2 linked regions of the Actomonas aquatica genome follow. The protein of the gene in region 2 interacts with the protein of the main gene of each other region in a pairwise test. Links are inferred from orthologs where the notes say so. Each region holds a gene or a part of one and is shown on either strand. Other genes may lie near its edges.

Region 1 (3,123 bases), 2.5 Mb from region 2 along the record:
GGATGGCGGCGCGCTGCGGGAGTGGCAGGCGCAGCCGCGGGCGCGGGGCGTGGATGGAATGCCGCGACCCTTCACCGCGCAGCAGACGACGATGACGCGAGAGGAGGCGAGTGCCGCGGTGCGGGATGCCATGGTGGCTCCACTGGCGAGCGAGGATGCGCCGAAGACGGGAAACGAATTTGTAGAACCACTGAGCGAGGCGGGAGCGGAGGGCGCACGCGGTGGGGGCGGTGAGGCCGAGGTCGCGTTGCGAGCGCTTGGTGCGGGGGATTGGGCGGCTGCGCAACAGGCGATCGACACGTTGGCGGACGAGGGAGAGGGCGACGTGTGGATCGAGAGCGACGTGTTCACCGGGCCGCTTTCGCTCCTGCAGGGCGTGCAATGGGCGGCTCAGATTGCGGAGCTGGGTTGGGAGGCCCGGGAGCATGCGCGGGCGGCGTGGCAACAGGCTTTGGGCACGGTGATGGCGCGGCGGCAGGCGAGGCCGGACGAGGTGGCGTTGGCGCTGGTAGAGGCGCAGGTGCGCGTGCTGCTGGGCCAGGAAGTGGCGGCGTTGGCGGCGCTGCGTGAGTTTGATGATTCGGAGGTCGGGCGGGCGGCGGGACCGCAACGGGAGCACCTCATTGTCTGGGCGACGATGGGTGACTACGCGGCGATGATGGACGCGCTGGTCGATCGCTATCGCGAGGGGCGCGAGCGCTGGGCGCAGGTGCAGGATTGGCTCCGCTACGATCCGCGATTGGCGGCGTGGCGGGAGCAGATGGCGCTGCGGCGGGAATAGGGTCTCAGTTGGAGTGGTGGAAATCCGGCGGGTTGTGCGGATGGCGTTTCTCCCACCGCTCTTCCCAGGCGGCGGTGTCGAGGCGCAGCACACAGTAGAGCGGGCAGAAACCGAGTCCGCCGGTCAGCCAGAAAACGAATCCAATGAGGCCCCACCAACCGATCGTTTGCACACCGAGGAACAGCAAAATGCAGCCCAGGATGAAGCGAGCACCGGCATCGAATGATCCAACGTTTTTCTTCATGGCGGGGAGGGGTTGCGTAGACGATACGCCGGTCGGGGCGGTTGCGCGCCGCAGGGCTTGGCGCAAGATGTGCGGATATTGATTTGGGCATCGCGCCAACGCGAAAGGGTTGCAGGGAGCGCGGTGGCCGGGCAGAGGCTTGGGCGTGACTTTCCCCGGTGCAGCCCCGACCGACGCGACCGCGACGCGTGTCTTGATGATCGATGACGATCGCAAGATGTGCCGCCTCGTGAGCGATTATTTGAGTCCGCTGGGTTTCGCGGTGACGGCCGTCCATGACGGGCCGAGTGGGGTGGAACGAGCGGTGGACGCGGCGGCAGCGTGGGATGTCGTGTTGCTCGATGTGATGCTGCCGGGGTTGGATGGTTTTGAGGTCCTCAAGCGGATACGGCGTCACAGCGAAGTGCCGGTGCTGATGTTGACGGCGCGGGGTGATGAAATGGATCGGATCGTAGGGCTGGAGGTGGGGGCCGATGATTACGTGCCGAAGACCTTTTCCAGTCGGGAACTGCTGGCGCGGTTGCGGGCGGTGTTGCGCCGATCGGCGGCACGGGAGGCGGCCGCGGCGGAGGCGGCGGGGGCGGGGGAATCGGCGACGATCGAGGAGCTGGTGGTGCGGGAGCTGCGGCTGATACCGGAGGCGCGTCGGGCGTTGTTGGCGGAGCGGGAGTTGGAGCTTACGCCGGTGGAGTTTGATTTGCTGTGGAGTCTGGTGCGGGCGAAAGGGCGGGTGCGCAGTCGGGAGGCGTTGTTGGACGAGGTGCGGGAGCGGCACTACGACGTGTTTGATCGCTCGATCGATGTGCACATCTCGGCGCTGCGAAAAAAGCTGGGCGACGATGCGCGCGCGCCGCGTTACATCCGCACGCTGCGGTCGGCGGGTTACATGATGATCGATCCGGCGACGGAGCCGGACAACGCCGCCGGTCAGGCGCATAAAGGTTAAGCCGTGGTAAAGAAACGAGCACGACCGGGGTATGCCGTGATAGGGAGGACTGCGTGGTGAAACTGCGTCTGTCTTTGGCGGCTAAAATCGGGCTGTGGCTCGGTCTCAATATCCTGCTGCTGTTGGTGGTGGCGGGGAGTTTGCTGGTGCTCAGCGGCGGGTTGCACGGCTGGGTGGAGCGGGCGGTGGGGGATCGTTTTCGCGGCGTGGCCGATGTGTTGATGGCGGAGTTGAACGGCGAGGATGAGGCTGGGCGGGAACGTCTGTTGGCGGGTTACGCGGCGGACTACGGACTGACTTTTGTGGTGATGTTGAATAACGGCACGCGGGTGGCCGGGCCGGAGGTGGTGGTGCCGGATGAGGTGGCCAAGCATCTGCGGCCGCCGGCGGGTGGGGAAGGGGCTGGTCGAGTCGGGGAGCGTCTACCGCCGCCGATTTTGCCGCCGGATGACATGGCGCGACCGCAGTCGCAGGCACCGCGGCCTCAGCCTCCACCGCCGCAACGGCCGCGTCCGGCCGAGCAGGGGCGGGACGGCCGTATCCTGGTGGAGGTGGACGAACCGGCGGGCTGGTGGATGGGCGCGCGGGTGCCGGTCTCGGTGCGCCAAGGGATGCCGCCGCGCCCGGGGACGCTGTTTGCGATTTCGGATTCGGTTTGGGCGTTTGGGGCCTTGTTTGACCTGCGGCCGCTGGTCGTGGCAGTGGGCGCAGCGCTGGTGATTTCGGCTTTGTTTTGGCTGCCGCTGGTGATGGGCATCACGCGGGACCTGCGGGCGCTGGAGCGGGCGACCGGGCGGATCGCGGAAGGGAAGTTTGACACGCGGGTGCCGGCTACGCGGGGCGATGAGATCGGCCGGCTCGGCGACAGCGTGAATGTAATGGCTGCGCGACTACAGGCGCTGGTGGACGGGCAGAAGAAGTTCCTGGCGGATGTGGCGCATGAGCTCGGGTCGCCGATTGCGCGGTTGCAGTTGGGCACGACGATTTTGGAGGAACGGGTGCCGGAGGGACTGCGGGCGCAAGTGGAGGACGTGCGCGAGGAAGTGGAGCAAATGGGCGCGCTGGTGGCGGAGTTGTTGGACTTTACCCAGGCAGAGTTGGGCGGCGAAGCAGTAGCGTTGGAGGCGGTGACTTTGGCGTCGGTGGTGCAAG
Region 2 (3,098 bases):
CCCTGACGCCAGTAGACGGCGGGCATGTTGGGGTCTCTGACCTGCGCATCCCATTCCTTCAGCTTCTCGTCACGCTCCTGGTCATAACGCCCCAGCTCGTGCATGAACTGCGTGATACCAAGGACCGTGTAAGCGGACCGCCAGTAGCGACCGCGCCACAACACCGCGGTTTCGTTGGCCGCATCGCTGGTAAACCACGGCGTCCACGTCTTGAGATCGGCGGAAAGCGCCAGCTTGCGCTCGCTGGAGGCCAGCACCCATTGCTCACCGTCATGCCTCACCCAGCGCAGCTTGGTGCCGGGCTCGAAGGTGAGCTTCTCCCACGCCTTCAGGTCGCTCGAAAAATACAACGTCCCCGCTCCGTCGACCAAGGCATAGCGTCCGTCGGCATAGACCACGGGACTTATCGGTTGGGCCACGCCCTTAAAGTTCACGTAACGGAACGGCTGGGCCGCGCTCCCCGCGTCCGTTTGCGCCACGGCGCTTCCACTTCCGAATGCCAGCAACGCCAGCCCGACCCACCACATTTTCAAATACGATTTCATAGGTAAATTAGATCGCTGGCAGCACGCCGGTCAGCGGTTCTTCCAGCTCGAACCGCTGCTCCAGATTGCGGCGCAGCCAGCGCGGGGCCCACCACGGGCACACGCCGGCACTGCGGCAGTTCCACACGGGGCAAGAATGTCATCGGCATCACTCAAGATGCCCCATCATAGACCGCTCCCGAGTCCCCGCCCATACGCACACTTGCGCAGGCGATGGCCCCATCCGACGCCGTTTCTTAAACACGTCTACGAGCGATAGCGAATCGCTGTGACATGGACACGAATCTACACGAATAGCGATTCACCTTCCGGTTCATCGTCTATCCCCGAAACCCCGTTTCAGTGCGTAGGCGGTAGCCGAAGCTATTCGTGTCCATTCGTGGTTAAAAACAGACCGTGCCTCACCGCGCCTTGTCCCGCGACGGCGGGTGCCTCAGCCGCTGAGTCCCGGATAATCCAAGGTCGCGAAATGATCGGCCAGCGTTTCGGCGCGGCGGATCACCTTCCACTGGTCGCCGCCCTGCCACAGCACTTCAGCCGAACGCAGCTTGGCGTTGTAGTTGAAGCCCATCGAGTGGCCGTGTGCGCCACTGTCGTGGATCACCACCAGGTCGCCGACCTCGGGCGTCGGGATTTCACGGTCGATGGCAAACTTGTCGTTGTTTTCACACAGCGAGCCGGTCACGTCGCACACCAGCTTCGGCGCGTCCTCGCGGCCCGGCACACTCACGTGGTGGTAGGAGCCATACATGCCCGGACGCATCAGATTGGCCATGCACGCGTCCAGACCGATGTATTCCTTGTAGGTCGACTTGCGGTGCAACACGCGGCCCACGAGGTAGCCATACGGCCCCGTGATCATGCGGCCACATTCCATGGTGATCTTGATCGGACCGAGCCCGTTCGCGACGATCGTCGCCTCGTAGGCTTCGCGGATTTTTTCACCGACCAACTTCAGGTCCACCGCCGTGTCCTCCGGGCGATACGGGATGCCGATGCCGCCACCGAGGTTGAGCATCTCAAAGGTGATGCCGAGCTCGCGGTTCAACTCGACCACGAGGTCGAAGAGCATCTGCGCCGTCTCGACGAAGTAGTCGGGGTTGAGCTCGTTGGACGCCACCATGGTGTGCAGCCCAAAACGCTTCACGCCCTTCGCCTGCGCCATGCGATAGCCTTCGAAGAGCTGCTCGCGGGTGAAACCATACTTGGCCTCCTCCGGCTTGCCGATGATGGCGTTGCCCGCCTTCAGCGGCCCCGGGTTGTAGCGGAAGCTGAGCAACTCCGGCAAGGTGCCGCCGAGCGCCTCCTCGAGGTAGGTGATGTGACGGATGTCATCGAGGTTGATGATCGCCCCCAGCTCGGCCGCCTTGCGGTATTCGTAGGCCGGTGTGTCGTTGGACGTGAAGACGATGTCCTCACCCTTGATGCCCACCGCCTCGCAGAGCACGAGTTCACCCATCGAGGAGCAGTCACCGCCGAGTCCCTCTTCCTTGAGCGCTTCCATCACGAACGGATTCGGCAGCGCCTTGACCGCGAAGAAATTCTTGAAGCCACCCGGCACCCACGAAAAGGCCTCGTAAAAGGCCCGCGCGTTGGCGCGCATCGCACCTTCGTCGTAGATATGGAACGGCGTCGGCACCTGAGCGGCGATCGCTTCCAGTTGGTCTCGGTCAAAGGGCAGGCTCTTGTCGGTCATAGTCAGCGGTAAGTGGAACGTCCCAGCGCAGCCAGCCCGCAAGCCCTGTCAACGCCGGAACGCATTTCGCCCCACCCGCGCCCCGCCCGCGCGCCACCACTGCCCACAAAACCCGATTTGCCATTTGCGCCCCTCCGCCTCTGCGAAGAACTTGCGCTTATGTATCGTTTTCGACGCGTCTTGTTGACCCTTTCTCTGGCCCTCATCCCGGCTTTTGCCGGGTCCGCCTTCGCCCAAAGCGCCGCGGCCCCCTCGCCGATGCTCGCCCCGGAAGCCTCCGAACCCATTCAAAAACTGAATGCGATCATGGAGCAGCTGCAGGCCAAAGCCTCCTCCGGTGAAGCCACCTCCGCCGAAGATTTCGCCCCCGAAGTCGCCGCTTTGGAAGAGTTGCTCGCTTCCTACGAAGGCCAGGTGGACGAGGATATCGCCCGCATCGCCATGACCGTTGCCATGGTCAAAGCCCAGCTCGGTGCCGACCTCGACACCGTCGTGGCGCAGCTCGAATCGGTCACCACCACCTACCCGGGCACCCAGGCCGCCGCCATGGCCGGCCAGATGCTGCAACGCGCCGCCGCCGCTCAAGCCAAGGAAGCCGCCGCCGCGAAGCTCGTCGGCAGCCCGGCCCCTGAGATCGACTTCACGTGGTCCACCCACGACGGCCTCACGAAACTTTCCGACCTCAAGGGCAAGGTCGTCGTGCTCGACTTCTGGGCCACCTGGTGCGGCCCCTGCATCCGCTCCTTCCCGCAGGTCGCCGAGCTCACCGCCCACTACGCCGGCAGCCCGGTGGAAGTCGTCGGCGTCACCAGCCTCCAAGGCAAAGTGCACGGCCTGCAACCGACCCCGATCGACAC

The links.
Region 1: the proteins of K1X11_RS20885 (region 2) and K1X11_RS11465 interact in binary tests that used the Escherichia coli proteins (3 or more experiments, as listed by UniProt). The link is inferred for Actomonas aquatica from one-to-one orthologs.

The regions. Positions count from the first base shown.
Region 1 is NZ_CP139781.1:2,948,844-2,951,966, reverse strand. The notes cover bases 289-3,096. They hold K1X11_RS11465 (response regulator transcription factor), read left to right. Parts: upstream 289-1,221; coding sequence 1,222-1,971; downstream 1,972-3,096. Other genes in these bases: K1X11_RS11460 (sensor histidine kinase), read left to right, coding at 2,028-3,096; K1X11_RS11470 (YgaP family membrane protein), read right to left, coding at 786-1,025; K1X11_RS11475 (TIR domain-containing protein), read left to right, coding at 289-781. Also shown: more of K1X11_RS11475, read left to right, coding at 1-288; more of K1X11_RS11460, read left to right, coding at 3,097-3,123. UniProt on the Escherichia coli protein: Response regulator member of the two-component regulatory system CpxA/CpxR which responds to envelope stress response by activating expression of downstream genes including cpxP, degP, dsbA and ppiA.
Region 2 is NZ_CP139781.1:5,468,757-5,471,854, reverse strand. What follows is about bases 111-2,893. They hold K1X11_RS20885 (diaminopimelate decarboxylase), read right to left. Parts: upstream 2,242-2,893; coding sequence 979-2,241; downstream 111-978. Other genes in these bases: K1X11_RS20880 (TlpA family protein disulfide reductase), read left to right, coding at 2,401-2,893; K1X11_RS20890 (tetratricopeptide repeat protein), read right to left, coding at 111-419. Also shown: more of K1X11_RS20890, read right to left, coding at 1-110; more of K1X11_RS20880, read left to right, coding at 2,894-3,098. UniProt on the Escherichia coli protein: Specifically catalyzes the decarboxylation of meso-diaminopimelate (meso-DAP) to L-lysine. Is not active against the DD- or LL-isomers of diaminopimelate.